Regions from separate parts of the Bacillus yunxiaonensis genome, predicted to be linked through region 4. Evidence: riboswitches for the same ligand, from Rfam matches in the RefSeq annotation. Region 4 holds a riboswitch; each other region holds the start of a gene.

The links. A riboswitch is a leader RNA that binds a small molecule or an ion and turns the genes downstream of it on or off. The one in region 4 is predicted to bind lysine.
Positions count from the first base shown of each region.
Region 1: it holds a riboswitch for lysine, as region 4 does, so the genes downstream of both, WAX78_RS17965 (amino acid permease) here and WAX78_RS14740 (aspartate kinase) in region 4, are expected to answer to the same signal.
Region 2: it holds a riboswitch for lysine, as region 4 does, so the genes downstream of both, WAX78_RS03490 (amino acid permease) here and WAX78_RS14740 (aspartate kinase) in region 4, are expected to answer to the same signal.
Region 3: it holds a riboswitch for lysine, as region 4 does, so the genes downstream of both, lysA (diaminopimelate decarboxylase) here and WAX78_RS14740 (aspartate kinase) in region 4, are expected to answer to the same signal.

Region 1 covers NZ_JBAWSV010000006.1:116,242-124,012, forward strand. The annotation lists gene WAX78_RS17955 (alpha/beta fold hydrolase) at 1-27, shown strand, start outside; gene WAX78_RS17960 (ABC transporter permease) at 395-1,507, opposite strand; gene WAX78_RS17965 (amino acid permease) at 1,637-3,055, opposite strand; lysine riboswitch at 3,188-3,367, opposite strand; gene WAX78_RS17970 (hypothetical protein) at 3,672-4,043, shown strand; gene WAX78_RS17975 (hypothetical protein) at 4,106-4,285, opposite strand; gene WAX78_RS17980 (hypothetical protein) at 4,649-4,828, opposite strand; gene WAX78_RS17985 (ABC transporter ATP-binding protein) at 5,656-7,410, shown strand; gene WAX78_RS17990 (ABC transporter ATP-binding protein) at 7,407-7,771, shown strand, end outside.
Region 2 covers NZ_JBAWSV010000001.1:697,627-705,397, reverse strand. The annotation lists partial or broken gene WAX78_RS03500 (ATP-binding cassette domain-containing protein) at 371-532, shown strand; gene WAX78_RS03495 (serine hydrolase domain-containing protein) at 629-1,798, shown strand; gene WAX78_RS03490 (amino acid permease) at 2,032-3,501, opposite strand; lysine riboswitch at 3,611-3,804, opposite strand; gene WAX78_RS03485 (sulfite exporter TauE/SafE family protein) at 4,112-5,011, opposite strand; gene WAX78_RS03480 (VOC family protein) at 5,379-6,182, shown strand; partial or broken gene WAX78_RS03475 (aminoglycoside phosphotransferase family protein) at 6,207-6,382, shown strand; gene pdxR (MocR-like pyridoxine biosynthesis transcription factor PdxR) at 6,395-7,771, opposite strand, start outside.
Region 3 covers NZ_JBAWSV010000004.1:200,754-208,524, reverse strand. The annotation lists gene sat (sulfate adenylyltransferase) at 1-601, opposite strand, end outside; gene WAX78_RS13180 (phosphoadenylyl-sulfate reductase) at 737-1,441, opposite strand; gene WAX78_RS13175 (YezD family protein) at 1,533-1,676, opposite strand; SAM riboswitch class I at 1,745-1,853, opposite strand; gene lysA (diaminopimelate decarboxylase) at 2,250-3,566, opposite strand; lysine riboswitch at 3,748-3,930, opposite strand; gene WAX78_RS13165 (DUF3888 domain-containing protein) at 4,022-4,417, opposite strand; gene WAX78_RS13160 (LTA synthase family protein) at 4,610-6,496, shown strand; gene pssA (CDP-diacylglycerol--serine O-phosphatidyltransferase) at 6,876-7,577, shown strand.
Region 4 covers NZ_JBAWSV010000004.1:512,113-519,883, reverse strand. The annotation lists gene WAX78_RS14770 (thioesterase II family protein) at 1-429, shown strand, start outside; gene WAX78_RS14765 (4'-phosphopantetheinyl transferase family protein) at 660-1,349, opposite strand; gene WAX78_RS14760 (glutathionylspermidine synthase family protein) at 1,628-2,863, opposite strand; gene WAX78_RS14755 (hypothetical protein) at 2,881-3,525, opposite strand; gene WAX78_RS14750 (GYD domain-containing protein) at 4,104-4,394, opposite strand; gene WAX78_RS14745 (MFS transporter) at 4,634-5,896, opposite strand; lysine riboswitch at 6,229-6,416, shown strand; gene WAX78_RS14740 (aspartate kinase) at 6,651-7,771, shown strand, end outside.

The DNA of each region.
Region 1 (7,771 bases), on a different contig from region 4:
GCACTGCTATCATTTTTAAACGACTGATTACAAATGAATAGTTGTTAACTGATAGAAGAGGGGCATTTTACCTTTTCTGAAAAGGGTGTTGGTAAGCGATTAGTTACACTCTTAAATACCAACTTTTATCACAATAAAGAAAAAACCTTATCTTTTTTATATTGTTGCAAGAAAAGATAACGTTTTTTTTATTTAAAAATAATCTAAGTTTTTGTTTGAACATTCATAAGGTTGAATCAAACTATTTAAACTTATACTAGGAGTCTATTTCTACAGAAAAGCGAAAAATCATACGACCATTGAATAGTATAGAAGTAAGGATATATATGAGAATCCATTTTGATCAAAATGGATTCTTTGTATTTATTGTGAAAATTCTAGACGATTGTTATTTTTAAGTAAACTTTAATTTAAGGAAAATGACCATTAAAAAGAATATCAATTGTATGAAAGTTACTAGAGATCTCAACGTCATAAAAGCGTGTTTTCGTTCTATAAGTGAAATTGGATACAATGCTACAATACTATTTCCCGAAAAATAATTCCAAAGGGCACGAAGTTGTAAAGCAGATATGTATAGGATGCATAAAGTGATGATTCCCTTTCCGATAAGTGTAGGAATGTAGTATAAAACAATGCCTCCTACTACGGTCAATCGTATGTAGAGGCCAAGGTAACCGTTCGCGCGTAAAAAGGATAAACTATACAAATATAAAAAAGGAGATCGTTTTTTATACAGGATCCGTTCAATCCAAGTAGTGCACCATTTTCTTTGCTTTACTTGCTGTTTTACTTGCGGCACATCCGTAAAGAAATGAACAAATTGATAAAAGTGCATGTCCATTTTTTCTTCTTGCTCTATTAAATATTCCCAATGAATGTGTCGTTTTCGTTTGTTCATCGTATATAAAAATAAGAAAGTGATGAAAAGGAGTATACTTCCTACGATCATAATGGAAGTGAATTGAAACATTGTATATGTAATGGCCGCATTACAGCATATCCTGATAAGCAACCAGTGTGAAGCGAATTCGTTTTTTCTATATGTCCAATGTATGTACATATTCCACCACTTTATAAAAGCAAGAATGACAAAGGCTCCGCATAAAAAAGTAGGAGTTGTATGTAATGATTGCTGAGCAAGAGGTGTAATGATGAGTACTACACATAATAATGGAAAGAGCTGAATGATATAACTGTATATAAGAGATCGTTTAAAATAATATGCGAGTTTTTCTTCCAGCGGCAATACATATATGATATCCGGCTTTTGTAAAAATGTCCGAATGGGAGAACGAGTAAGTACAATTGTAAGTAAAATCGTCACAATGGTTAATACAACAAACTTAGGTGGAAGTGAACGAAGAAACTTTGCATAATAATAGCCGCCTATACCAAGAAGAAAAAGGAAGCTATAAACTAGACTGCTTGCAATGCGCGCAAAGTACATCGTGATTTTTTTTAGATGTTGCTGAAAACGATCATTCCAAAGTGTTTCGATTGTCATTGAGATCCCCCCCTTTTTTATTGTAAACATAAGTAGGGGCTTCGTGCTACTTGTTAATGCGGGATAAATTCATTTTGAATATTTAACAGCCCATTGCTATACAGAATAAAAAAAGCAAGTTACCTTTCATTAGGCAACTTGCTTTTTTTGTTTATCTTTTTTCTCGTCACGTTTCATTAATGGATAGAAAGCAAAGCCAACTACAAATAATCCAATGCCAAGCAGGAATGTTTTCATATCAGAAGAGCCAGTTTTAATAACCCATAATGCATAAATAAGAGCAATAGCGGCAATGATTCCGTCCGTTATACGAGCACCTTTTTGATTTTCGTATGTTTCACCTGTCACAACAAGCTTAAGCTGGAAGATTGGAGAAACGAGGTATGGGATTAAATAGGCAAGGGTTGAAACGGTAATAACAAATGTATACGCCTGAGCAATTGTCCCGGATAGTGTTGAGAATAGGAATACTTGCGACATAATATTTGTTAAACGAAGCGAATGAATCGGGCTTCCTTTTTTATTGGTTTTTGTGAAGAAGGATGGAAAGAATCCTTCTTTTGCTGCTTGATATGGTACTTCTGAGCTTAATAAGATCCATCCAAGAATGGATCCAAATAAAGAAGTAAGTGCAAGCAGCGCCATTAATTTTCCGCCGTTATGACCCATTACTGCAGTTAATGCATCCGCTAATGGTCGTTCAGATGCTTGTAGTTTCTCTATATGAAGAACACCCATTGTTAAAATCGTAATCCCTAAATAAATACAAACTGTTAATAATAAACCAGTAACAGTAGCGCGTTTTACCGTTTTTGGTGAAACAGCACGATTGGATAATAATACAGCTGACTCAATGCCGATAAAGGCCCAAAGTGTTGTTAATGCTGCTAAGTTTACTTGTGATAGTAGTCCGTGTGAAACACCTTCTTTATCAATAATTGGTGTATACCATTGCCCAAGTTTAGAAGCTTGGAAGGCAAATAATGTCACAATGATGAAAAGAAGGAATCCTGTTATTTTCGTTGTTGTTGCTAAAAAATTTAATTTACCAGCACCGCTTATGCCGTTCGCCAAAATCATATGTGTACCCCATAATAAAATGGTACAAATGGAGAACGTAATCAATTTTCCAACTTCAATGTCGAAAGTTCCAATTGAAAACAATACGTGAGTATCTTTCATAATTGGGAAAAAGAGTGATAAATAACCAGCAAATGATGTAATGATGGCTACGTTGCTTGCCCAGTTTGCAACCCAGTAACCCCATACGATGCTAAAACCTGCCATTTTTTTCGTTTTTTGTGAAGAAAAGAGCGCATAGGCATGACTTTGCGGACCTGTTGTTAAATCAGGACGGCGAATCGCTAAATTACCGAAAACAAGAGCTAGCATTAATACGCCAAATCCTGTTGTTAACCAAGCTAATGTAACACCAAGAGGGCTAGCTGTTTGTGCTAATGTACTTGGAACCATGAAAATACCAGCTCCAACCATATTTCCAACTACAAATGCAGTAAGTACCCAAAAGCCCCATTTTTTTTGTTGCATAGAAATTACCTCCAAAATTAGTATAACCAAGTCAAGCGCGGAGATATGTATGTGTTTGAGATTCCAAACAAAACAAAAAAGCGCGTATATGTTCACGCGCTTTTCAATCTTATTAAGAAACCCACGGACATACCTCTCGATAGCTCTCCACAAGCAAAAAGCCTGTGACAGTCCTGCACTTATTCAATGCAGTCCCAGCAAGAAAGTACTGTGGATACTTCTTACTTCGGCAATCATTCCTTTCTGATTTGTTCAGCGATGCCACACATCTTCAAAATCATACTATTAATAATTGCAACCTCTACCTCACCGAGATACGAATGAGGATTTATTTATAAAGTTAACATAATCAAGGGTAACAAATGGCTTTTTATTCGTCAATGCAAATAAACATAATCAGATTATTATGAGAATAGGGTGTGTCTAAGATAATGAAACAACTTAAGGCTTCGCATCATATAATATGTATATAAAATGAGGGATAAAGCAAAGCTGCTATTACTGAGGTTTTTTTATCCTTCACTAATGGTTAGTTGAATTACGGGTAGCTTTATTTCCTTAAAACTTTGGTGGAAGTTTTACTGCCCATAAGTAGTGAGGTAAAGAGGGATAGCGGATGGAGAGCTGGTTTAAGAGAAACTGCTTTATATGCGGGAAGGAAATTCATAGGCACCAGGAGACAGATGCAATAGAGGAGTTAAAAAGGCAAAATGAAGAGCTCGCAGCTTCTTTAGAACGATGTATGAGACTACTCTATGATACACAAAAGAATGTAAGTAAAAAAACAGAAAAGAGTGCATTGCCGCCTCTTTTTTCATTAGGAGATAAGATAGAAGTATTTGATGGGGAGACACGTACAGAGGGGATCTTTATTGAGTGTACAAACGAATGGTTATATTGGGTTAACGTTGATTATAATCTAAACATTAGTCATATAAAAAGTGTAAAAAATATTATAAAAAAAGAGTCTATTCAAAAAGGGGTTTAAATAACTCTTTTTGAAATAGACTTTGCTTTTTTGTCCTAGGAGTTAGAACACTTTATGAGCAATTAGGAAACTTTACGAATGTTAATTGTATCTAAACTTGTAACATTGATATTAGCATGGCTGTCAACCCAGATTAGGAAGTTGCCTTGGAAGCGAATGAAAACACCTCGACCGTCAATTTCACGTCCAGCTGAAAAAACGCGGATTTTGTCGCCTTCTGTTAAGCCGTTTAATGTTGCCATGTGACCACCACCTCTCTATCAGAAGTTAATATATATATATGAAAATGATAGAGAATGTGTGCGAGAGAAATGTAGTGCTAGCAACATTTTTATAAAAGTGAGTAGAGAGCCTTTTTACTCATCCTTATAGAGTTACATTAAATTCAATACTGTTATTTTCTCACGTGTCATAGATTCAAGATTCTTACGAATACTTTGTGCGTCCGTTCATTTGAACAGAGCCATTTGCTAGGGTAAATGGCTTGTATTTCACCATTAGTCATATAAAAAAGAGCCTATTCAAAAAGGTTTTATATAACCTCTTTTGATATAGACTCGTCTTCTTTTAGTGAAGAGGATTTAGAATATTTTCTTTATAGGTAATTAGCAAATTTTACTAATGCTAATTGTATCTAAACTTGTAACATTGATATTAGCATGGTTGTCCACCCACACTAGGAAGTTGCCTTGGAAGCGAAGGAAAACACCTTGACCATCGATTTCACGTCCTGCTGAGAAAACGCGAATTTTGTCGCCTTCTGTTAAGCCGTTTAATGTTGCCATGTGACCACCACCTCTCTCTCAGAAGCTAATATATATATATGAAAAAGATAGAGAGCGTGTGATAAGAAAATGTAGTGTTAGTAACTATTTTTACAAAATATAAAGGTAAGTAGAAACTGTTTTTTACTTACCTTTATAGATTTACATTAAATTTAATCTTGTTATTTTTTCATGCGTCATAGATTCAAGACTTTTACGAATACCTTGTGCACCCACACTAGAGCTTAATAGTAAATGCTAATTGTCATGCTAAGTCCTCCTAAAAAATAGTGACTTGTAAGAGTGAGGTATATGGTGATTGTATGAGGTTTGAAAAAATCCAAAAGAACTATTTTTAAGAGCGATTTCTGGGACGTTCTTTTGCTTAATAATTGTTTTTCCATAAAAATGAAAAAACAATTGACAGAAAAGTCTTTAAAGTTATACAATTAAAAATGGAAAATAAAAGAAGAAGGAGGTGTGCGTGATGATTGTAATTGTAAATATGACTGGATCAGGTGTTTTACACAGTGAAAACAATAAATATCATCACGCAACCTCTACGGACAAATAACGCTTCTTTTTAGTTGAAAAGGAAAGCGTACGTTGCGTGTGTCGTGACGTACGCTATTATGCGTTTTTCGCATATCGTCAAAGCGACGGTATGCCTTTTTTTGTCTCTTTTTTTAGATTGTTCCTATACATTTGTATAGTTTCAATAAATAAATCAATTTGAGAAAGGAAGGAATGACGATGGAAAAGTATGAGGTGCGAATGGTAAAAACGGAGACGCTGGATAGTGGATAACAAGCCTATGTTTATACAACAACGAGAAGGGAGAGGTTATATTGTTTTCTGTATTACAAAAATTAACGTGGTTTTTTAAAACGCATTGGAAAAGGTATAGCATTGCCATTGTTTGTTTACTTCTTGTCAATGTGGTCGAGATTATTCCGCCAAAGTTAATTGGATTGGCAATTGATGATATAAAAGCCGGAGATTTAACAAACGCAGGGATTATGAAGTATGTAGGAATGTTACTTGGTGCAGCGGCTACTGGTTATGTACTTTCTTATGTGTGGCAATATCATTTATTTGGCGGCGCATTTGTGCTTGAAAAAACGATGCGTTCCAAATTTATGGGGCATTTGCTGAAAATGACGCCAACTTTCTATCAGAAAAACCGTACAGGCGACTTAATGGCAAGGGCAACGAACGATTTGAAAGCTATTGCCATGACAGCTGGATTTGGTATTTTAACGCTCGTTGATTCGAGTTTATATATGCTCACAATTGTGCTTATGATGGGCATTTCAATTAGTTGGAAGTTAACATTTGCAGCATTATTGCCGCTTCCGATTATGGCGTATGCAGTGAGTGCTTATGGAAAGAGATTACACGAGCGTTTTACAGTTGCACAAGATGCATTTGGAGATATGAATGATAAAGTGCTGGAGTCGATTGCCGGTGTACGTGTCATTCGCGCATATGTACAGGAAAGAGAAGATGAGAAGCGATTTCATACGTTAGCAACAGATGTGTATGCAAAGAATATGAAAGTCGCAAAAATTGATTCACTGTTTCAACCGACAGTGAAAATGCTTGTTGGGATGAGTTATTTAATCGGTCTTGTGTACGGAGCGTTTTTAGTATTTCAAAACGAGGTAACGATTGGGGAACTTGTATCGTTTAACGTTTACCTTGGCATGATGATTTGGCCGATGTTTGCGATTGGGGAGCTGATTAACGTGATGCAGCGTGGGAATGCTTCACTTGATCGTGTAAACGAAACGTTAGCATATAAACAAGACGTAAAAAATATCAAGAAACCATTGCGTGTGCATCAACCAGACTGCATTGATTTTGAAGATGTATCCTTTTCGTATCCAACATCTCCTACATTGAATTTGAAAAATGTTTCGTTTTCGTTGAATAGAGGAGAGACACTTGGGATTGTTGGGAAAACAGGAAGTGGAAAAACAACGCTCGTTCGGCAGTTTCTTCGCCAGTATCCACTAGGAACAGGTGAAATCACAGTATCTGGTGTACCGCTTCAAAATATACACATTGATCATGTGTTAGGCTGGGTCGGATATGTTCCGCAAGAGCACATTCTGTTTTCAAAAACAGCACGAGAAAATATTTTATTTGGAAACCGAGAAGCGAGTGAAGCAGAGCTGCAAAAGGCAATTGAAATCGCTGCTTTTAAGAAAGACTTAGAATTTTTGCCAGATGGATTAGAAACACTTGTTGGCGAAAAAGGTGTGTCGCTATCAGGGGGACAAAAACAACGTATTTCTATTGCACGAGCAGTGATTGAAAATCCAGAAATTTTAATTTTAGACGATTCATTATCAGCTGTCGATGCGAGAACAGAAGCTGCAATCATTGAAAATATCCGGAAGGAACGCAGTGGTAAAACGACGATTATTACAACGCATCGTCTGTCTGCTACGGAGCATGCTGATTGGATTCTTGTAATGGATAATGGTGAAATCATTGAAGAAGGAACGCATGACATGCTTATTCAACAGGGCGGTTGGTATACAGAGCAATTTGAAAGACAACAAGGGGAAATCGTTGAAGGCGAGGTGAAAATATGAGCGTGGGAAAACGATTATTTCAATATGCGATGAAAGTAAAAGCGACGATTGGAGTGGCTTTAGCGATGTTATTTATTTTCGTTATTGCTGAATTAGCTGGTCCGTTTGTTGCAAAAACGATGATTGATGAACATATCGTTGGAATTGAAAAGCCTTGGCATGAAACGATAAAAGGAGACGATACTGTTTTTTATAACGGTGCTTGGTATAAGCGAAGCGATCGGTTTAAAGCAGGAGAACAGAAAGGAAAAGAAGTTCATATTGTTCAAATTGGCAGTGATTATTATTTCATTCCTAACAAACTTGCATTTGATGGAGCACGTTCAGTGAAAGGGAATATGATTACAATTCAGAAAGGAAA
Region 2 (7,771 bases), on a different contig from region 4:
GTTAAATAAATTTCCACTTAGAAACAAGTGATTTTAACAACGTTAGGAGTGTTTAATACAGCACAATGTCATTTGTGTTGTATTGCAAGAAGAAAAATCACATTAGAATAGAACCGAATTCACCCTGTTAAGAGTAAACCGACTCTTTAATATTTAAAGGACGAAAAAAGAAACATAGAGGCCAAAAACCTCTGCGTTTCTTTTTGGTCAATGCGTTTATTGGGAAATATTACTTTTTGGCGCAGATCCTCCTTATACCCTATTATAGAAGCTATTTTGAACGTAAGTAATTTGTAAGGAATGGGTAAGAAAAAAGAAAGTTTCATTGTGTATGATAAAAATATAACGAGGCGTGAAAGGCGTAACAGATATGACGTATATATGAAAAACAAATCAGTTAACAAGAGTATTTCAAGGAAAAGAAGTAATTTCTGGGGTTAACATAAATGTGGAAAAAAGAGGGATTTACCGCTTGTTAGGACAGAATGGCGTTGGTAAAACAACAATTATGAAGATGATTACAAACTTAATGATGACATTTTGTCATTGGTGGAGATGATAGCTGTGTGATTAATATGGAACAGTAAGCAACCACCTATACAATATGAATAGAGGAGAGGAATGCCTTATGAAAATGCGTAGTCAAATTACATTTGCAAGCCTGGCCCTTTTAATAACTGGAAGTTCCCTTCTATACACGCCGCCAACCTCAATTGTAAAAGCAGAGCCCACTCAAAATGTATCTAGTTCGTTACACACAAGCACTCAACGAGATCGGAATTCCGTCAAGCGAGCAATGCGGGATACATTGCAATTTGGATTCCCGGGGATACTTGCTAAAACTTCTGAGGGTGGAAAAACGTGGGGTTATGCCGCTGGGGTAGCGAATATGAGCACCAAGAAACCAATGAAAACAGATTTTCGCTTTCGTATTGGCAGCGTGACGAAGACATTCACTGCAACGGTTGTACTTCAATTAGCTGGAGAGAACCGCCTGAATCTAGACGACTCCATCGAAAAATGGTTGCCTGGTGTCATTCAAGGAAACGGATATGATGGTAAACAAATTACTATCCGGCAGATATTGAACCATACAAGTGGTATCGCTGACTACTTAAAGTCAAAAGACGTTGATATGATGAATACAAAAAAAACATATACCGCTGAAGAAATAGTGAAGGTTGGGCTTTCTCTGCCTCCAGACTTCGCTCCTGGAAAGGGGTGGTCTTATTCAAACACAGGATACGTATTACTGGGTATCCTTATTGAAAAAGTAACCGGAAACAGCTATGGGGAAGAGATTGAAAATCGGATTATTGAACCGCTTGAATTGTCGAATACATTCCTACCTGGCAATTCAAGCGTTATTCCAGGCACTAAGCATGCCCGTGGATATTTCCAACCAGACAGAGCAAGTGAGCTAAAAGACGTTACTTATTATAACCCAAGTATAGCTAGCTCGGCTGGAGATATGATTTCTACTGCCGACGACTTAAACAAATTCTTTTCTTCCTTGCTCGGTGGCAAATTACTGAAGGAACAGCAACTAAAACAAATGCTTACTACAGTTCCTACAGGAAGAGCAGAAATCGATGGATATGGTCTTGGAATCTATGAAACTAAGCTTCCAAACGGTGTCTCGATATGGGGACACACAGGTGGTATTCCAGGGTTTATTACTCTTGCTGGAGGTACACTTGGAGGCAAGCATACGTTGGCCGTCAATTTGAACAGTACGGGTAGAGCTAACAGTCCTGATCCTTTTAAAAATATTTTACTTGCTGAATTTAGCAAGTAGGCAAAAAGGAAACCCGGATAAATTTTGTCATAGTTTTATAGTTAAAAATATATCTTTCTGGTTCAAAAACTCCCAACTTACTAGAGAAAAATACTATTCGAATTCAGTTTCAAAAATCATTACTAAAAATAAAAGGCCCTAACATATTAGTCATATATAATATGTTAGGGCCTTTATATTTTAAGTTTTTTTGAATTTAGGTCTTGATAAAACGGTTTGATAGGTTGTTATTTTTAAAGCTCACATTTATCTAATGGAATGACTTTTGTTTTCTTTGTAAATTTATAACCTAACCAAAGTATTAAGAAAAGAGGTAGGCCAATATATGAAACGAGTATACCGTTCCAGTCAATAGATTTTCCCATAAATGCACCGTAGTTTTGACCAAGAATAACGATTAAACATAGTGCAAATGCAAAGATAGGACCGAATGGGAACCATTTTGCTTTATATGGTAAGTCATTTAAATCTTTTCCTTGTGCGATGTATGCCTTACGGAAACGGTAGTGACTAATTGCAATTCCGATCCAAGCGATGAAGCCTGACATACCAGAAGCATTTAAGAGCCATACATAGACCACGCCATCACCGAATAAAGAAGCTAAGAAAGCAGCACATCCAACTAATGATGTTGCAATCAATGCATTTACAGGTATACCACGACTATTTAGTTTTCCTAAAAATTTAGGTGCTTTACCTTGGTTTGCTAAATCCCAAAGCATACGTGATGCTGCATACATACCAGAGTTACCAGCAGACAGAACAGCTGTTAAAATAACGGCGTTCATTACAGATGCCGCAAAAGCAACACCTGCTTTTGCGAATACAAGTGTAAATGGACTTACTGTTACATCACTTGCTGCAAGGTTTTTGTCTGTATATGGAATGAGTAAACCAATTACAAGAATTGCTAAAATATAGAACAGTAGAATTCGCCAAAAGATGCTGCGAATTGCTTTTGGAATACTGCGTTGTGGATCTTTAGTTTCACCAGCCGCAACTCCTAATAATTCTGTTCCTTGGAATGAGAATCCAGCTGCCATAAATACACCAATGATTGCCATGAAGCCGCCGCTAAACGGTGCATCTGCAACTGTGAAGTTTTTAAAACCAACAGGCTCTCCACCCATAATACCGAAAATCATAAGAAAACCGACAATTAAAAAGGCGATAACAGTTACAACTTTAATAAGTGCAAACCAATATTCAGCTTCCCCAAATCCTTTGACAGATAAATAATTTAAAAGGAACATAATAGCTAAACAAATTCCACTCCAAAGCAGGGAAGAGGTATTTGGGAACCAAAATTTCATAATTAATGTAACTGCAGAGAGTTCAGCAGCAATCGTGATAGCCCAGTTATACCAGTAGTTCCAACCTAATGCAAACCCAAGAGATGGATCAACAAATCTTGTTGCGTAGGTGCTAAATGATCCTGCTACAGGAATGTACGATGCTAATTCTGCTAAACTTGTCATTAAAAAATATACCATAATACCAATTGCAGCATAGGCGACGAGAGCACCGCCAGGACCAGCCGTGTGGACAACACCACCGCTTGCTAGGAATAAACCTGTTCCGATTGTACCACCAAGTGAAATCATTGTAAGATGGCGAGATTTCAATCCGCGTTTTAGCTCGCCATGTGTTTGAGCAGATTGATTTGTAGATGTAGAGGTAACTTTTGTAGTTGCGCCGTTCATTTTCAACACTCCTTTTCTTGTAAGATAGGAAGGAGCGGGGGGGGAATAAAAAAAACCGCTAAAGGACTTTAGCGGAGCATTTCAAAAATAACCACCCCATCATACCTTCCGTTAAGATAGCGCCCCACGCTTACACGGTAATTTTGTAAACGTGACAGTTCTGTTCCTATTCGAAAACAGCCCCAGCATATACTTCCAGAGAAGAAGTATAAACTTCGGCAGCTTTTCCTTTCATTCGGAGTTATTGACGTTCTCTGCGTCTCGTCCGGACTACTAATAAAAGCCGCAACCTCTACCTCATCGGATTGATGAGGATTTCTCTATTGCTATGATTTTTAATATATCGCAATTGTAATGATTTTCTGAGAATATTGCAAGGATTTTTTTGTAGAAAAAAAGAGAAATAGAATGGTTATTTTAGAAAAGCGCTTTCAAAATTCGTCCCGATCCTAAAAAATATGTAATTAAGTAACCTCCTGATGAAAAAGGTTATACAATAGTTTCGCATTATGTTTCAAAAAATCCTTTAAAATTAACAGAAAATTGAGACAAATAAATTTCGACAAAATATATTGTAGAAGAGGAGACTAAAACAAAAACAAGCTTCCCTTTATGGGGAAACTTGTTTTTGTTTGTTATATACAATTTTTTTGTTTGTATGTTGTGAGTGATTACGAGTCGTAATAATAAGTGCGATTGTAACGACAAGACCTATGGCAATGTAAGAAAGAAATATTATATCTTGATTTACTTTAAAAGTTGTTAATAGCGTACGGATATTGGTGAAAATAATGAGTCCTCCGACAAGTACTCCAAGTAAATAAGAAGGAACAATTCGTACTAGCCACGCAGCAATTGGTGCTGCAATGATACCGCCAAGCATAAGAGCAAACACCCAAAACCAACTGATCTGTGCCCAGCCTAGAGAAATGAAAAATCCCAATGTGGCAGCTAATGAGACAGGAAATTCACTCGTATCTACAGAACCTACAACTTTTCTTGCTTCATTACCGCGTGCAAGTAAAACAGGAGTAGTAATAGGTCCCCAGCCGCCACCGCCTGTTGAATCTACAAAACCTGCAAAAAGGCCAAGTGGAATTAATTGCTTACCAGACAGACGTTTGTTATTTGTTTGAACAACTTGTTTTTGTAAAATAAATCTTAATAAGATATATACACCTAATGCGAATAAAAATATTGAAATGTACGGTTTAATTAAATTTCCTGGTAAGTTACTTAAAAAGCAAGCACCTACAAAAGCGCCAATTGCACCCGGTAATGTCAGTCTTGAAACGGTATATTTATCGACATTTCCAAATCGGATATGTGAGATGCCGGATGCGGCAGTTGTAACAACTTCGGCTAAATGAACAGATGCTGAAGCAACAGCGGGTGCAATTCCAAACATGAGTAATAATGAGGAAGACGTTACTCCATATGCCATTCCTAAAGCTCCATCAATGAGTTGAGCAAAAAAACCAATGATGGCAAAGACAATTAATTTTTGCATGTTTAAAACCTCCGTTTATAATAAAGCGAAATTTCCATCAGTGGAGATTCTTTATCCTCTACTAATGGTTAGCTGAATCAATCAAGTTTTTACGGACAGTTATCTCCCATCTATCTCTTTTGACTTCTCAAAATCTTAAGGAGGGAGTGTTACTGCCCCAAAGATAGCAAGATAAAATAAAAAAGGCTCCTTTCTCTAGTGAGAAAAGAGCCTTTGGTTTTCCAATCAGCTTTATCATATTCTAATTTTTTTTATTATAATACACATTAATCATATAAATCAACTGGGTTTTTATTAAAATTTTGAATTGCAAGAAATAAATGAAAAGTAATACACTAAAAATAATAAAAGTAAGGATGGTGAGAAGATGTTACAGTTTGATCATCTTGTTCACGTAGTTCAATGCTCTCCAGTTGATGTAATAAATCAAATGAAGGTACTCGGATTTCATACAGTTCCAGGGGGAGAGCATACGAATTGGGGGACATATAATAGCTTATGTTATTTTGATTTAGCGTATATTGAGTTTTTAGCTGTTCAGAACAATGAAGTCGCAAACAGAGCAGAGAATCCTCTCATTCAGCAAACTGTTCATAAGTTGCAAAAAGGGGAAGGGATGATCCAAATTGCACTGCGTACAGAACATATGGAAGAGCTTGCTAACAAGTTGTTGGAAACGGGGTTTCATATAAATGGTCCGTTTGAGGGAAAACGTTTAAGGGAAGATGGTACTCTATTAAGCTGGAAAATGCTATTCATTGAACAGGAAGATAGTGGTCCTAGATTCCCGTTTTTTATTGAGTGGGGTGAATCCGATCAAAATAGAAGAACAGATTTACAGAAAAAAGGAGCGATTTCACTTCATGACAATAATGTAATTGGAATGAAAACAGTGTTTTATGCTGTTAATAATGTAAATGAAACAAGCAAACTATGGGAAGAGTTATTGCAAATAGAAATGAGTACACCAAAAATAGATAAAGAGTGGAATGCGGTATTTGGAAGTTTTTCTCTTGGGGAAATAACAATTCAATTTTGTGAACCGATAGGGAATGGAGTAGTTCAGAACCAATTACAGAACTGCGGGGAGGTACCATTTGCTGTAGAGTTTCAAGGAGGCAAGGAAAATACGAGTGTATATCAGATATCGAATGGTATGTACATATTTTAGGGGGAATCAAGGTGAACGAAGTAATATTTTTGGAAGCTATACACACTATATGCTGCAATGATTTTTCCATCGTATATTGTATGGTCTTATAAAGTGACCCCAGATCGTGTTGATATAATGAAAAAACGTTTGAATATGATCATAACAGATTTACATCTTATATCCCAAATTGGTATAAATCGAAAGGCTTCCAATTGTAATGTTGGAAGCCTTTACGAATAACAAAAGTTGATTGCTTTTTGAAGTCGAGAGACTCCTTCAGTAATATAGTTTATATCTACTTTTCCATAGGATAGACGAATATAACCATCTTCTGCACCGAAAATACTGCCAGGCATAAAGGCAACTTGTTGTTTTAAACTTTGCATAATAAGTTGTTTCTCTTGAATAGGTTGTGTTAATTTTCCCCATATGTAAATTCCGCCTGTTGGCATGGGAAATGAGAGTTCTTTCTGTAATGAGCATTGCAATGCGTCTGCTAATACATTTCTTTTTTGTAATAATTCATAGCGTAGCTTTTGTAAGTGTGTTTCAAACGGAACTGTTTCAAAAAATTGTTGCATAAGCCATTGCGGAAAGATACTTAATCCTAATTCCATTTGATGCCTCGCATCTGATAATCGTTCAACAACGGACTGCGGAGCAACGAGCCAGCCGATTCGTAATCCTGGTGCTATCATTTTAGATAGAGAATGAACATAAATGACTGTTCCGTTTGTATCAATTGATTTTAAAGTTGAACATGCTTGTTCTTTATTTTCTAATGTTAATAAACTAGAAGGATCATCTTCAACAATTGGAATTCGTAAATCGGCACATAAAGATAAAAGTGTTTCCCTTCTTTTTGGATGAAGGAGTGTCCCTGTTGGATTTTGATAATTTGGATTTAGGAAAATCATTTTTATCCGGTGCTTTCGATAAAGTTCATATACATCATCTGGATGAATGCCATGTTCATCAACAGGTAATGGGAAAATACGAATGCCTGCCGATTGGAAAAGAGGTAAGGAATAACAATGAGACGGGCTTTCAAATGCTACTGCATCGCCTGGATTTAATAAACATTGCACAATAAGGTGTAGTGCTTGCTGCGCGCCGGAAGTAATCATAATCGATTGTTCAGTTGCATCAATTTGTAAATGTTCCTTCATATATTTAGCTACAACTTTTCGTAAAGGGAGGTAGCCTTGTGGATGATCATAGCTCAATGATTGTGTTAACGGTTGTTCGCGTAAAATTGCTTGTAATTGCTGATGCGGAAACAAATCACATCCAAGTTCACCGTTTGCAAAGTCAATGATATTTTCATTTTGCTGTACTTGCTCCCGAATGTAGCGAAGAAGTGGTAAGTTAGGTAAAAATGTCCCGCCTTTCACAAACCCTCTCCAATTTGGTGTGAATTTCGGAGATACACCCCACATCTGTGTACTGACCCTTGTTCCTTTTCCTGTTGTGCTTTCAACAATTCCCATAGCACGTAGTTCGTTATAGGCTGTTGTAATTGTACTTCGATTCACTTGAAGTTGCTCTGCTAGCTTACGTTCTGATGGAAGGAAACTTCCAGGCGGAAGCTCTCCGTACAAAATACG
Region 3 (7,771 bases), 310 kb from region 4:
CAAGAGCTGCTTTTTGAATATATTCATGTGCGCGATGCACTGGATTTCTTGTTTGAAAACCAACGATTGTTTTCCAATCACGCCGTGCAAACTCTGCTCGCGTTTCACTTGGATCTAAATGATAAGCGGAAAATTTTTCTTTTCTAATCCGTTGCACAAGCGTAATCGGTCCTCCCACGTATATATCCGGACGATCGTATAATTTCTTAACACCCGGATGTGCTTCTTCTATCGTTTTATAGACAAGTAACGCCTCCTTTTCTTTATCAGGCGTATAAATCTCTTGAACTTGAATTACACCGTACGTTATACCTTCTTTTACAAGTCGAACTTCTTCCCCTACTTCTAACTCCTTCGCTTTTTCTTCTGTTATAGGCAATGTAATTGGAATGCTCCATACAGCTCCATCTGCTAAGCGCATTGTTTCTACTACTGATACGTAATCATTCTTTCCTAAAAAACCCGTAAGCGGACTATATCCACCGGTCGCAATGAGCTCTAAATCACTTAATGCGATTCCATCTAATTCAATTTCTTTTACGATATGCGCTGTTTCATATGTTGTATCAATTCGATTTACTAATGTTTTTATATCGCTCATTTTCTTTTCCCCTTCTTTATTAAGTTTTAACAGATAGTAGCTTTCACTCCGCACTAATATGCAGTATGAGCCCAATTGATGAGAGATTTCCATCAGCGGGTGATAAAGAAAGACCACACTAATGAAAGCTTCATTTTATTGATAATGAAGACCACATTCTGTTTTCATCTTTCCAGCCCAGCGTCCATCCCTCGAATCTCCACCCTCTTGCACCTGCACGGTACATTTTTCACATCCAATGCTCGGATACCCAATATCATGGAGTGGATTGTATGGCAAATTATGCTTATATACGTAGCGCCACACTTCTTTCCAAGTCCAATGAATAAGCGGACAGATTTTAACAGATTGAAAGCGATGATCTTGATTGACAAACTGTGTATGTTTTCGCGTTTCAGACTGTTCTCTTCTTAAACCGGATATCCATGCTTTCCTACCTGTTAGCGCTTCTTCTAACGGCTTAATTTTTCTTAATTGGCAACAAAGATTTGGATTATGTTCCCATAATTTATCACCATACTCTTTTGCTTGTTCCTCAAGTGTAAGTGCCGGTTGCTTTTCAATAATATTCAAATTAGGAAATCGCTCCCTGACTTTTTTGATCAAGTCATATGTTTCTTGAAAATGAACATTTGTATCTAAAAATACAACCTTTGCAGATGGATTTACTTGGTTAATCACATGCAATAAAACCATTCCTTCTATTCCAAAGCTGCATGCATAAACAATATCCTGATCATAATGTTCATATGCCCAGCGTATTGCTGCCAAAGCGCCTTTCGTTTCGTCGTCTTCCTGAAATGAAACAAAATTATCTTGCCATGTTTCGTACGTTAACATCGTTCTCCCCCTTCACAACACCCATACAAAAAGGCGGCTTTAATCTATAGAAATAGATTAAAGCCGCCTCTAGTTTTTCTAGTCAGCGTGCTTATTTTAAACGTACTTTTTCACTTTTTTCAAGCTGAATCACTTTACCATCTTGCACAACAATTGTAATCGAACCATATTTCATATCAGTAAGCATAGATTGAATTTTACTTGCTACTTCTTCAAATTGTCCGCGTACTCCCACGAACAGCCCCCCTTTTTTCATAAAAAAAATCTTTCCCATTTCGAAAAGACTGTTCCGGTAACGTATCTACCTTATCTTTCAAAATGGATGCCATTTTGCTGGAAGTAGCACCTTACTCCTATAAAGTAGGTTGCCGGGCTTCGTCGGGCCAGTTCCCTCCGCCACTCTTGATAAGAATTATATTTGTATTTTATCACAATTCTGATTTTTTTCAATCCTAGTTTTCCGATAAATTTTATTTATTATAAAGTGAAACTTTCATCAGTGGAGGATTTCTTTATCCCCCACTGATAGAAAGCCTGCCCAATCAGGCACATGCCAGCAGTTATTCCCCATCTATCTTCTGTAGAAAAGCGGAAGCGGCTCGCCCAGAATCGCAGGACGTTGGAGCACCCGACATAGAGGGGCTTTTTGCCTCGTACGAGGGGGCGAAACGATCGGAGATTCTAGCCGCTAGAGCTGGACAACGATTCGCTCTCCATTTTGAGGTGGGGTCTTACAGCCCGCGAATAGCGGGATAAAAAAGGAGTAGTTCATCTAAACAACTCCTACTTCAACTAAACGAGGGTGTATTCATACAAGTTCCTTCACACGTATGCGATCGTTTCCAATAATATTTTCATACGATTCCCTCTCTACAACAACTTGCGATTTTCCATTTTTCGCAAACACCACTGCCGGGCGACGAATACGATTATAATTATTTGCCATTGAATAACCATATGCCCCTGTACAAGAGATAGCTAAGAGATCACAAGAAACAACTTTTGGAAGCTTTACATCCCAAATGAGCATATCCCCACTTTCACAACATTTTCCCGCAATTGAAACAACCTCTTCGGCAGATTCATTCGCACGATTTGCTAGCAATGCTTCATAACGAGCTCCATAAAGTGCTGGGCGAAGATTATCTGTCATCCCTCCATCAACCGATACATATTTACGGATGCCTGGAATATCTTTAATCGCTCCTACTGTATACAGCGTTGTTCCTGCATCTCCAACAATACTACGACCTGGTTCCATCCAAATTTCTGGAAGGGGATATTCGCATACTGTAAACTGCTCGCGTACCGCATCCGTCACAGCTTTCACATATTCACCAAGGACAAGTGGCGTGTCCCCTTCCGTATAGCGAATTCCGAAACCGCCTCCTACATTTAGTACTGGCGCTACATAGTTCATTTCTTTTCTCACTGTTTCCAAGAAATTACGAAGCACCTCAATTGCACGAACAAATCCTGCCGTCTCAAATATTTGCGATCCGATATGGGAATGAATTCCTAATATACGATAGTTTGATTTTTCTAATGCACTTTTTACCGCTTGTGATGCATGCCCTGTTGAAATACCAAAACCAAATTTAGAATCATCTTGACCTGTTGTAATATATTCATGTGTATGCGCTTCTACTCCTGGCGTCACACGAAGCAAGATATTCACAACTTGCTCGTATTCTTTCGCTAAATCATGCAATACTTCTAGTTCAAAAAAATTATCTACAACAAAGCAGCCGATATTAGCTTCTAATGCCATTCTTATTTCTTCTTCTGTTTTATTATTACCATGAAAATGGATGCGCTCTGCTGGAAATCCCGCTTGCAACGCCGTATATAGTTCTCCGCTAGACACAACATCTAGCGACATATTTTCTTCGGCAGCTAACCGGCACATTTCCATGCACAAGAACGCTTTGCTTGCATACGCTACTTGATAAGAGAACCCACTTTCCCTAAATGCACGATGAAATGCACGACATTTCTCACGAATTGCTGTCTCGTCGTAAACATAAAGTGGTGTCCCATATGTTCTTGTAAGTTCAGTAGCATCGCAGCCCCCAATTTCTAAGTGTCCTTGCTCATTAATGCGGCTTGTGCCGTGTAAATACATGTGAATTCCTCCCTTGTTTTCGCAAAACCCTCTATTATATTTCTTATTTTTTACTATTATTCCTAATTTATATAAACAAAAAACGCGCGGAACAATGTTCACACGCGTTTCTTATCGGAAGAATCTATGACGAAAAAATAAATGTATTGTTATTTTCTCAAATAAGAAACCGCATCAAACATCTCCTAATAGCTCTCCATAAGCAAAATACTTATGACAGTACTACATTTATTCAATGCAGTCCCAATATATGAATGAAGTGGTCATTCATATATTTCGGCGATAACCCCTTTCAACCTATGATCATGAATACCACTTTATTTCCCATAGTTTACTTTTGATTATCGCAGCCTCTACCTTCGAGTGTAGATGAGGTAAGTCTATTTAATTTTCAAGCATCTTTTTGTTGCTATTAACAATAACAAATGACTAATTTATTTGTCAAACACTTTTTTTTAAATCGGTTTACGACAATTAATTTTCGTATCATCTGGTAAGCGCTTTACATCTATATTTTTCACAGTCCACTCGCCACTATCATTATCAAATGTAATCGTTACTTTTTCAAAGGGGGGAAGCTTTCTCCCCCCTGTTCCTGGCTCATATTTAATTATTTCGATAGATGTCCGAAACAAATATGTACCGCTGTACATTTTTTTCATACTAACAATTTTAGGACAGTCATACGGCTTTTGTTTTCCATAATGTTTTTGAATTGCTTCATTTATTCTCGGAAACAGCACGGAATAGAGGGCATCTTCTAGTAATAACGGCTCATGCTCAGCAGAGAAAGAAGCTGGATTTCCAAGTAAAATGAAACAACTTAATATAAAACAACATATTTTCTTCATGGTACTCCTCCATCTTTCAATCAATGCCTTTATTTTATCCTTCTCTTCTTTTTCTATCCAATTGTTAGAAAATCATCCACAATTTCGCTATGTTTTTATATAATAGTACACATAGTAAAAAAACATATAGATTTGTAGCCGGTCATATACGTAAAAGAGGCGGTTACTTGTAGGTAGTAGGAGGAGCCCGTTATGGTACAACGTTTGTTTCCAAAAGTACGATTTGCTCTCATAGCTGTCGTCTTGTTATGGATCAAAACATATATTGTATACAAGTTAGCTTTTGATATGAAAATTGATAACGCTTTCGAACAAATTATGTTGTTCTTTAATCCATTAGCTTCATTACTATTATTTTTCGGTTTCGCTTTATTAGCAACAAAACATCGAAACCGCATCATTATCAGTATTAGTATCGTGCTATCCTTTATTTTATTTGGCAATGCTATGTTTTATGGATTTTATGATGATTTTGTAACATTTCCTGTATTATTTCAAACAAATAATATGGCTGATTTAGGGACAAGTATTAAAGAACTATTTACGTATAAAACACTTCTTTTATTTGCTGATGTAATTATTTTAACCATTTTATCTCGTAAATTCCCTAATTTTTGTGATACTACTCCTCTATCTCGGCAAGAGAAACGAACGTTTTTTAGCGGTGTAACAGCAGCATTAGCTTTACAAATGGTTATTTCAGTTATTTATAAGCCGCAACTTTTTTCACATTCATTTGATCGCCAAACAGTTGTGAAAAATCTTGGTTTGTATACTTATCATGTTTATGATATTGCACTGCAATCGAAATCTTCTGCTCAGCGTGTCTTTGCAAGCGGAGATAGATTTTCTGAAATTGATAACTACGTAAAAACAAAAGATAGACAAAAAAACAAAGAATTATTCGGTGTGGCAAAAGATAAGAATGTTATTTTAATTTCAATGGAATCCACACAAAGTTTTGTCATCAACCAAAAAATAAACGGAAAAGAAATTACACCATTTTTAAATGGCTTCATTAAAGATAGCTATTATTTCGATAACTTTTATCATCAAACTGGACAAGGGAAAACATCGGACGCTGAGTTTATTATTGAAAACTCTTTATACCCACTTGATCGTGGCTCTGTTTTCTTCACACATGCTAATAATGAATATACAGCTACACCAGAGCAACTCAAAAAATATGGATATTACTCTGCTGTATTTCATTCAAATGATAAAACATTTTGGAATCGTGATTTGATGTACCCTGCACTCGGATATGATCGCTATTTTAACTTACAAGACTATACAAATGCAGAACAGATGTCTGTTGGTTGGGGATTGAAAGATAAAGAATTTTTTGAGCAATCTATCTCAAAATTAAAATCTTTACCACAGCCTTTCTATACAAAATTCATTACATTAACAAATCACTTTCCTTTTTTACTAGAATCGGAAGATCGATTCATTAATGAATACAATTCGGAAAGCGGCGTTGTAAATCGTTATTTTCCAACTGTACGTTATACAGATGAAGCACTGAAACATTTTGTTACAAGATTAAAAGAGGAAGGATTATACGACAATTCTATTATTATTATCTACGGAGATCATTATGGCATTTCTGAAAATCATAATGCTGCTATGGCACAATTTTTAGGAAAAGAAACGCTCACTCCTTTTGATACAATGCAGCTACAAAGAGTACCGCTCATCATTCACATTCCTGGTCAAAAAGGAAAAGTCATTTCAAAAGTTTCAGGACAAATTGATGTAAAACCGACGCTACTTCATTTACTTGGTATAAAAACAAACAATTCTATTGAATTTGGCACAGATTTATTTGAAACAAACGATGAACCGCTTGTGGTTATGCGTGACGGTAGTTTCGTAACAAATGATTATATGTATACAAAAAATGTATGCTATAACAAAAAAACTGGTGAACCCACCGATATTAACATTTGTCAACCATATATCGAAAAGGCAAAAACAGAATTGAATTACTCTGATAAACTCATTTACGGTGATTTGTTACGATTTGATCCGCATAATAAATATAAGACTGGTACGATGATAACGAAATTTGAATAAGGTGAAATTTTAATCAGATAGAGGGTTCCCATCCTGCACCTAGTTTCTTTATTTTCTCTAAATATTAATGACTTCCTATCGATACAGAACAACGAACTAACCTCGAATTGTGACGATTCGGGGTTTATTTTTAACGTAATATGTCCGTTAATGAAAGATTTCTCAAAAAAACATGTTGTATTATATACTTTATTCATCCCAACAACATAATGGATTTCCTTAATTAATACTTCCTGTTTTACAACAAATGAAAATCCGGTGAAATCTTTCTCAAACCGAAGAATTTTTCGTACGAGCACAGGAAATTTATGTTATGATAAAAAGGATAAACTTTCATAAACTAATCAAGAATCTATAAAAGAAAGCAAGGGATCAGATTTTGTACAGAGCAGCCATTCCAAACTTATTTACGCTCGGAAATTTATATAGTGGATTTCTATCCATCGGCTACGCTTCATTAGGATACTACAAATCAGCGGCAATTTTAGTTTTAATCGGAATGATGCTAGACAGCCTTGATGGAAGAATCGCACGTTTACTTCGTGTCGATTCACAACTCGGAAAAGAACTTGATTCATTAGCAGACGTAGTTACATTTGGTGCTGCACCCGCTGTATTGATGTATTACACATCCTTCTCTAATTACGGTATTATCGGATTATACATAGCAGGACTTTTCCCTCTATTTGGAGCATACAGACTAGCTCGCTTCAATGTCACACCATCATCAACATCAATGAAATACTTTACTGGTGTACCAATTACGGCTGCAGGTGGTCTTGTTGCCTTCCTTACTTTATTTTCACATACGATTCCAAAAATCGTACTTATTACAGTATTCGTAACATTCGCTTTTCTTATGGTTAGTCGCATTCGTATTCCAAGTATGAAAGATGTACCGATTCCAAAATATAGTATTATCGTGACACTCTTTTTAATTGGAATCATTTATACGTTGTATAAAACGAGCTTCGGTAATATTTCAGTGTTTTTATTCATTGCTATTCCACTCTATATTTTGTATATGCTATCACAATTTCTGAGACATCGACCAACACAAAAAAAACGAGCAAACAAATAGCAAAAAGAATCCTTCCTTATGATAGGAAGGATTCTTTTTTATCCCGCATTAACAGCTGTAAGAGCTCGATTCGATTGGATGGGCTGTACACAAATAATAAAGTTATTATAAAAATTATCAAGACTTAAATCGTAAAAAGTCACAAAAAATAAGGGATGATACATATTATACACGACTAATATGTATCATCCCTT
Region 4 (7,771 bases):
AAGCATCTATACTTGTCAGGTACTAGACCACCAAACGTTATTTTGGAGGATTCTTATTCTATCTCTTCACTTCCAAATAAGGAATTTATTTCGAAACTTACTGAATTGGGTGGAATGGATGAAGAAATCCTGAATTGCCAAGAATTAATTGACTACTTATTACCTTCAATTAGAGCTGATTTTCTCGTTTTAGAAACTTTCAATGATATTAATGATGACTACAAATTGAAGTGCCCTACTACTTTGATAAATGGAATCAATGACAGCTCAGTTATATTTCATGAAAAAAAATGGGAAAATTATTTAGAAAATATTGAGAACATCACACGTTTTGAAGGGGGACATTTTTTTATTAATGAATACCCTGAATTGATATGTAAACTTATAATAAACAATCCAATTCATACTTTTCAAAAAACATCATATTAAAATATGATGTTTTTTTATGTTTCGCACAACGGAAGTTCATTTCTCGTATAAAATAATTAGGTTAAAGAATTATAACTTCATTTTTGATTGATAAAGCGAACCTTCCATCAGTGGAGAGTTTTTCATCTCCTACTGATGGAAACTCTCACCAATCGGGCGATGCTAGCAGTAAGCCCCCCACCTTTATTCCTCGCTTCTCTCTGAATCTTAAGGTGGGGTCTTATTGCTCGTTAATGCGGGATAAAATAAGTAATAATATCATCCAAAGCTATTTCACTAATTGTTTCTATTTCTGCCGCTAAATAACATACCGCAGCTTTATAATTATTGCTGATAGAAAGTAATGCAAACTTTTCCTTTTTTTCTTCATTTGATTGAATCACTTTTATATTTTTATCTACCATTTCAAAGCAAAATGAATTAAGAGGAATTGTTAATCCTTTTCCAATATATTTTATATAACTTTCTTTCAAACACCAGTATGAATAAAAACACTCATATTTTTTTGACTCAGGTGCGGAAGCAATTTCATCATATTCACTATCGCAGAAAAAGTTGTGCGCTATAGCTATATCTATGTCCTGAATTTTCTCTATATCTATTCCGATATTTTGATTACTAATAGCACATATGAGATAAGATCCAGAATGAGACAAGTTAAAATATATGCCATAATTACAATCAATATATGGTTTTCCAAATTCATTTTTTTTAAAATAAATATCGGAATTTTCAATATTTGAATTCTTACAAATTGTATATCTGACAAGTAACTCCCCTAAAATTGAGCGTATTTTATCTTCCTCAAATTTAAACCTTTTTATATTATTCACTCTCTCGGATGAAATAAATTGTTTCAAAGCTAATAGCTTATTAATAGTTACATCCTCATTAATTTTTACGTAATTTATTATCAACATAATTTGCACTCCCCTTTAAATAAAGTGAAACTTCCATCAGTGGAGAGTTTTTTCACCTCCCACTGATGGTTAGTTGAACCAATCGGGCTTTTACGGGCAGTTATCCCCCACCTATCTTCCTCGCTTCTCTCTGCAGCTTGAGATGGGGGTCGTACTGCCCGCGAATAGCGGGATAAATATGGAGGATTTGTCAGAAGACAGGAGGCGTTACTTAGTTACAGTAACACCTCCTGTCTTTTCTTAATTATGTATTACACATTTTCATTGCAAAAACATGATTAATCAGTCGTTACACCGATAAACATGGAAAGATTACCTGTAATCTTTTCCCCTACTCGTAAAAATACACCAGCTGCTTCTCCGCCAATTAAGTGAGAGCCAATTAACAATTTTCCTGTATAATCTCCGTCCCAAGTATCAATTGTACAATCTGGCATTTCTATATATTTTTGATAAATTTTATTTTGATTATAGTAATATTCCGTTTGATCTTCTTCAATAATTTTTCCATTATTAATAATAGAAACACCGCCGCCTTCACGTCCGAAGTATGCTTTAGATACATAATCCTCATTTTTGAGAGGTTCGTTCGTAAAATATGTAGGTGAAAAATATTTTTCAATTACTTGCTGTTCTTTTGTTGTAAACCATTCATTCTTTTCATACAATTCCCAAATCAATGCAAGTATTGCTTTATTTTGCATCAAAAATGCAGATGGTGGATTAATAATTTTAACCCGTCCTTGTGCAATGTGATCTAAAAACTGTAATCCTATTTTCTTTCCACCTTCATCCGTATCATCTACCAAATATTCTAATGGATATAATCGATACAAATAGTTAATTTTAGCACCGTCTGGTGTATATAAACCCTCTTTCGCTACAATAATACTTTGAATTCCAACGTAATCACTCTGCACAGTGCAATGCTTACGTATAAATTGTACCGTTTGATAATCTTCTTCATGCCAATCGTAGCTGGTAAAATGAATTTTTTCATAGGGCTGAATATTGTAATCCTCAACGATTTGTTTCCATGTTTGTTTCAGTTTTATCTCAATTATGTTCGGATGTGATACTCCATGATAATCACATAGTACTTTATTCGCAACAGATGGCTCTAAATAACCTGTAGGAGTATCTGAATTCATTTCAATTAGTTTAATATCATAATCATTGACAATAAAATCGAAACGAGTAAAATATGAAAATATGTTTTTATGTTCCATTCTAGCCACTTCCCATGTTTCAATTGGGAACTTTAGCTTTAAAAAACTTTCTCTATGCTCACATAAATATTCGTATGTCCTTTGGAAAATATCCCTTACATGAACTGTAGCAATTTGGATAGCTTCAAATTGCGTAGCTGACATTCGGTATATACCCGTAGACATGTATTGGCACCATTCATCGTTTTCTCGTAAACTCGGCCATGTAAATCCGCCTTCAGCTGCTTTTTCAGAAAGTGAAAACCATTTTTTCATATATTGTTTTTCTTCATATTCAGACAGCATCTATTTTCCTCCTTAACTTAAGAACCAGCTGGTGCTTTCGAATTCCCTATACCACTCGAACCATTCGGTGTAGTCGCCCCAGGTGTTGATGATTGCCCCCCTTTAGTAGTTGTCTCCGTACCGTTTGGAGATGACTGTGTAGATTTATTCAAATCTACTTTATTTCCATTAGAAGAGGTTCCCACTCCTCCTCCTCCTGAAGAGGTACCCTTATCTTTTTGTTCCTTGTCATAGTTTAGAGCTGGATTCCAAGGGCTTTGATTCTTCATGAGAGGAGTAAAATTATTCCCTCCCTGTCTATCTAACATTTTCCCATTCATGAATCCATTACCACGATTCCCCATGTTCGCGAGCATGTAACCTGCTGCAAATGGTAAAATAATACCCCCCCAGCTCATACCATTGTCTGTATATGTTTGATTATTATAATTAGAAGAAGTTTTATTTACAGGTCCTTCTTGCGGAAGGTTCTCAAAGCATTCCTTATCTTGATTTTTAGATTCAGGTGGACATTGCTTGCTATCTTTTACATCTTGATTTTGATTAGTATCTGTAATTGAAACATCTTGTTCTTCATCATCACTAGCACATCCTGCTAACAAAAAAGTCGAAATCCCTAAGCTGGCAGCGATTTTCACAAACTTTTTATGCTCCATCTTCATACAAAACGACTCCTCCTTTATGAAATATACAATTTTTCTATATAATGTAATTATATCGTAAAAATAAAATTTACTCTTTTTTATTTTTAACATTACTATCATATATTTATAGTTATTTGACTCGAAAGTTGTTTCTAATGTCATCCTATAATTGCGCTTTCTTACACTCAATACTTATACGATTATGGATTGCTATATATAACGAATTCCTATAGAAATAAGATCGTTTTTATTTAACTAACCATTTAAAATGGCATCTTCCTTTAAAAAGCCCTATTATCATGTAATGATGATTGTTATCCAATCAAGTATGTACTCAAATACCCTGCAATAGTAACAATGATTAACAATAATACATATGAATAGAGACAGATACCTGTCATCTGTATGAAATGCCCTTGCCGCTGCTGACATCATACTAGAACTCCTCCTACAAAAACAAATACAACTAGAAAAAGAGACATTTCATTCACATGAAAAAAATGAAAAAAGCTAGCCTTCGATATCAAGGATAGCTAGAATAAATTTGTAAAAAATTATAAAATCAATCCTGAATAGAAAACACCATATCTTATAACTTAGATTTCAATTACTAGTTGCTGAAATTCGTCCATATCCAATAGTGGAAAAATCTTTGTTTCTACCATTCCTGGTAATTTTCCTGCTAAATCAATTTTCTTTACTGCTAATGTGTCAGGTGCTTCAAAAGTAATAACCATATCGTATTCACCTACGATGGCATAAGCAGTTAAAATACGTCCACCAAATCGTTCATAATTCTTATGTAAGTTAGAAAAACGTTCACTAATATTTTTTATATTTACATTTCCTTCACGAGTAAACTTTGCAAGAAGTATATATTTTTGCATAAGAACCTCCTCTTATTTAATTAAGAATAAAAACAGATAATACCTTATATTCATTACTCGATAAAATATTAAATTATCATTCTTCTTAGGTGAATTTCTTCTACTTTACATACTTCCCATTAAAGCCACTACATGATGACGCATTTCTTCTTTTTTAATCATTTTAATCAGAAAGGACATATTAACAAACATTCATCTATAAAAAGAGGCATAACTTACTCTTTTTGTAGATGAGATGATCAATCAAATTGACGAATACTCGGAACAGATAAAGCGATCAGAACCACTACAACAGCCGCAATCGCTAAAATGATGATAGTCAAAATGCCACCAATTATATTGGCCAACCATCCAACTATCAAATACCCTAACGGTAATAGCGCAAAGGATCCAAGCATATCGAGACTAACAACTCTACCAAATGCTTCTTCCGGCACAAGCTCTTGCAAACTCGTTTCCCAAATTAAGCCGAAAATCATAATGCCAAACCCCTCAATAGCCATTAATCCAATTAATGCTGGTGCCCATGAGACAAAAGGCATTATTAAAAGCGCCAATCCACTAATTAAAACACCACCATAAGCCAATAAACCACGTTTATGCCACTTCTGTTTCCCTCCAAAAATAAGAGCAGCAACAACAGCACCTCCGCCAGAAAATGCCATTCCGAGGCCGTAAACAAAAGGTTCAAAGTGATGATGAATATTAAATAACCAAGGAATTAAGACGACTACAATACCCGCGTGACAAATATTAATAAACGAAAATGCTAAAATTGTAATCCATAACCACGGATGGCTTTTTAATACTACAATTCCTTCAATGAAATCTTTTTTAAAGTTCACTTTATTATCTGCCTCGTCTTGCGCTTTTTTTGCTGTCAAATCTCTCAAAAATAATAAACATGCAAAAGAGAGCAAATATGTCAATGCATCTAAGCCAAAACCTATACCTGCTGATGCAATAGAAACAATGATCCCCCCAAGTGCTGGACCAATTAAACGTACACCTTGGCTGCTCATTTGCGTTAATGCATTAGCTGCATTCCGAATTTCCGGCACAAATACTCTTGCTCGAACTGCTGAATAGGCTGGTTGAAATAGCCCTTCCATCAGGCCATACAATGCTACCAATACATATAAAATATGAATCGTTAATGTATCAGTAAACATGAGCGTTGCTAGCGTTGTCATTAATATCCCCCGAACAATATCAGTAAGTAACATCAATTTAACACGGTTAAGACGATCTACAATTAATCCAGAAAACGGTAAAATAAGCACGTTCGGAAGCATATACATTGTCATTGTTATCCCCATAACAACTGTTGAGCCTGTTAGCGTATATACAACCACTGGAAGTATGACCATTGTAATTGAACTTCCAAGAACTGAAAAGAGTTGTCCAATCCATAAAAAAGTAAAATGACGTGACTTTGTAATAGGTAATAATAAATTACTTATATAACTTGAACTTCTTTGTTTTTGTATCTCTCCTTGCATACCTTTCCTCCTTTCCTAAAACAGGAAAATAATACATTTTATTATAGCATTTAAATGTAATTATTTTTAAAATTCCTAACTTTTAATCATCTTTTTATTACAATATTTTTTCTTTCTCTCCCATTGATAGCTAGTTTTTCTACTCGTTAGTGCGGGATAAAATGACCTTTCTAATCATCTATGTAACCTATATAATGACTTTACATTATTAAGTTGATAAATAGTTTTAATTTTCCGAATAATTATAACCTACTTGATTTCTTCCAACTTTTTGATTACTATGGAACAAATGTTACCAACAACTTCATACAACCAATTACTCTCGCCGAACGACGTGAGATAGAGGTTGCAACTTTTATGAGTATTCTAAAGGAGACACAGGGATTGTCAGTGAGTTTAGAAGAAAGGAAAAGTTGCCGAAATTTATATGTTTCTCTGAACATATAAATTGGGGCTGTTTTCGAATAGAAACAGAACTGTCATATATACAGCGGTGTATATATGAAGAGCTATCTACAAAAAAGAGAGATCATGTTTCTTTATGATCGTCTTCTTTTTTGGCGGTTTTTTTATTAGCTCCGTTTTCTGTTTCCCTTTTCCTGTAACAGCACCATCCTCACCTATTTGAGATGGTGTTTTTTTATTTACTTTCGGTAACTTACAGGAATGAAAGGGATCTATATTTCCCATCTTATGTTTAACAACATTTTTCCTAATCTATTAACCAATATTAAATTGAAAGTGGGCTCTCATGATGGAATTTATTGTTCAAAAATTTGGTGGTACATCTGTTGGAAGTATCGAACGTATTCAGCATGTTGCGGATTTAGTCATTGAAGAACATGAAAGGGGACATGGAATTGTAGCGGTCGTTTCCGCGATGGGACATAGTACAGATGAATTAGTATCTTTAGCTGCTGGTATTACTGATCAGCCTAGTAAACGAGAAATGGACATGCTACTTACAACAGGTGAACAAATTTCAATTTCTTTATTAACAATGGCTCTGCAAGCGAAAGGTTATGCTGCAATTTCACTAACAGGCTGGCAAGCAGGTATTACAACAGAATCTGTACACGGCAGCGCAAGAATTACTGATATTAATACAAAGCGTATTCAATCTTATTTACAAAAAGGAACCATTGTCGTTGTAGCCGGTTTCCAAGGATTAAGTGCAGAACAAGAAATTACAACACTTGGTCGAGGCGGTTCTGATACAACTGCAGTCGCATTAGCTGCAGCATTAAAAGCAAAAAAATGTGATATTTACACAGATGTAACAGGTGTTTATACAACTGATCCACGAGTTGTAAAAGATGCTTACAAATTAGATGAAATTTCCTATGATGAAATGCTAGAACTTGCCAACCTTGGTGCTGGTGTACTTCATCCAAGAGCGGTAGAGTTTGCGAAAAATCATAATGTTATATTAGAAGTTCGCTCAAGTATGAAACATGAAAACGGAACAATCGTAAGGGGAGAATGTAACATGGAACAACAATCAATCGTAAAAGGCATTGCATTTGAAGACAATATTACGCGCGTAACTATTAAAGGATTACACCAAGGAAAACTTTCTACAATCTTCTCTATATTAGCGAGTGCTCATATTAATGTAGATATTATTATTCAAAGTATTACAAATGAAGGAACTGTACATTTATCCTTCTCTATTCATTCGAATGACTTAAAAGAAACACTAGCGGTACTGGAAGAAAATCGTGAGGCTATGCACTATGAATCTGTAGAATATGAAAATCATTTGGCGAAAGTATCAATTGTTGGATCAGGTATGGTGTCCAATCCAGGTGTAGCTGCTCAAATGTTCTCAACATTACAAGAAGAGAATATTCATATTAAAATGGTAAGTACATC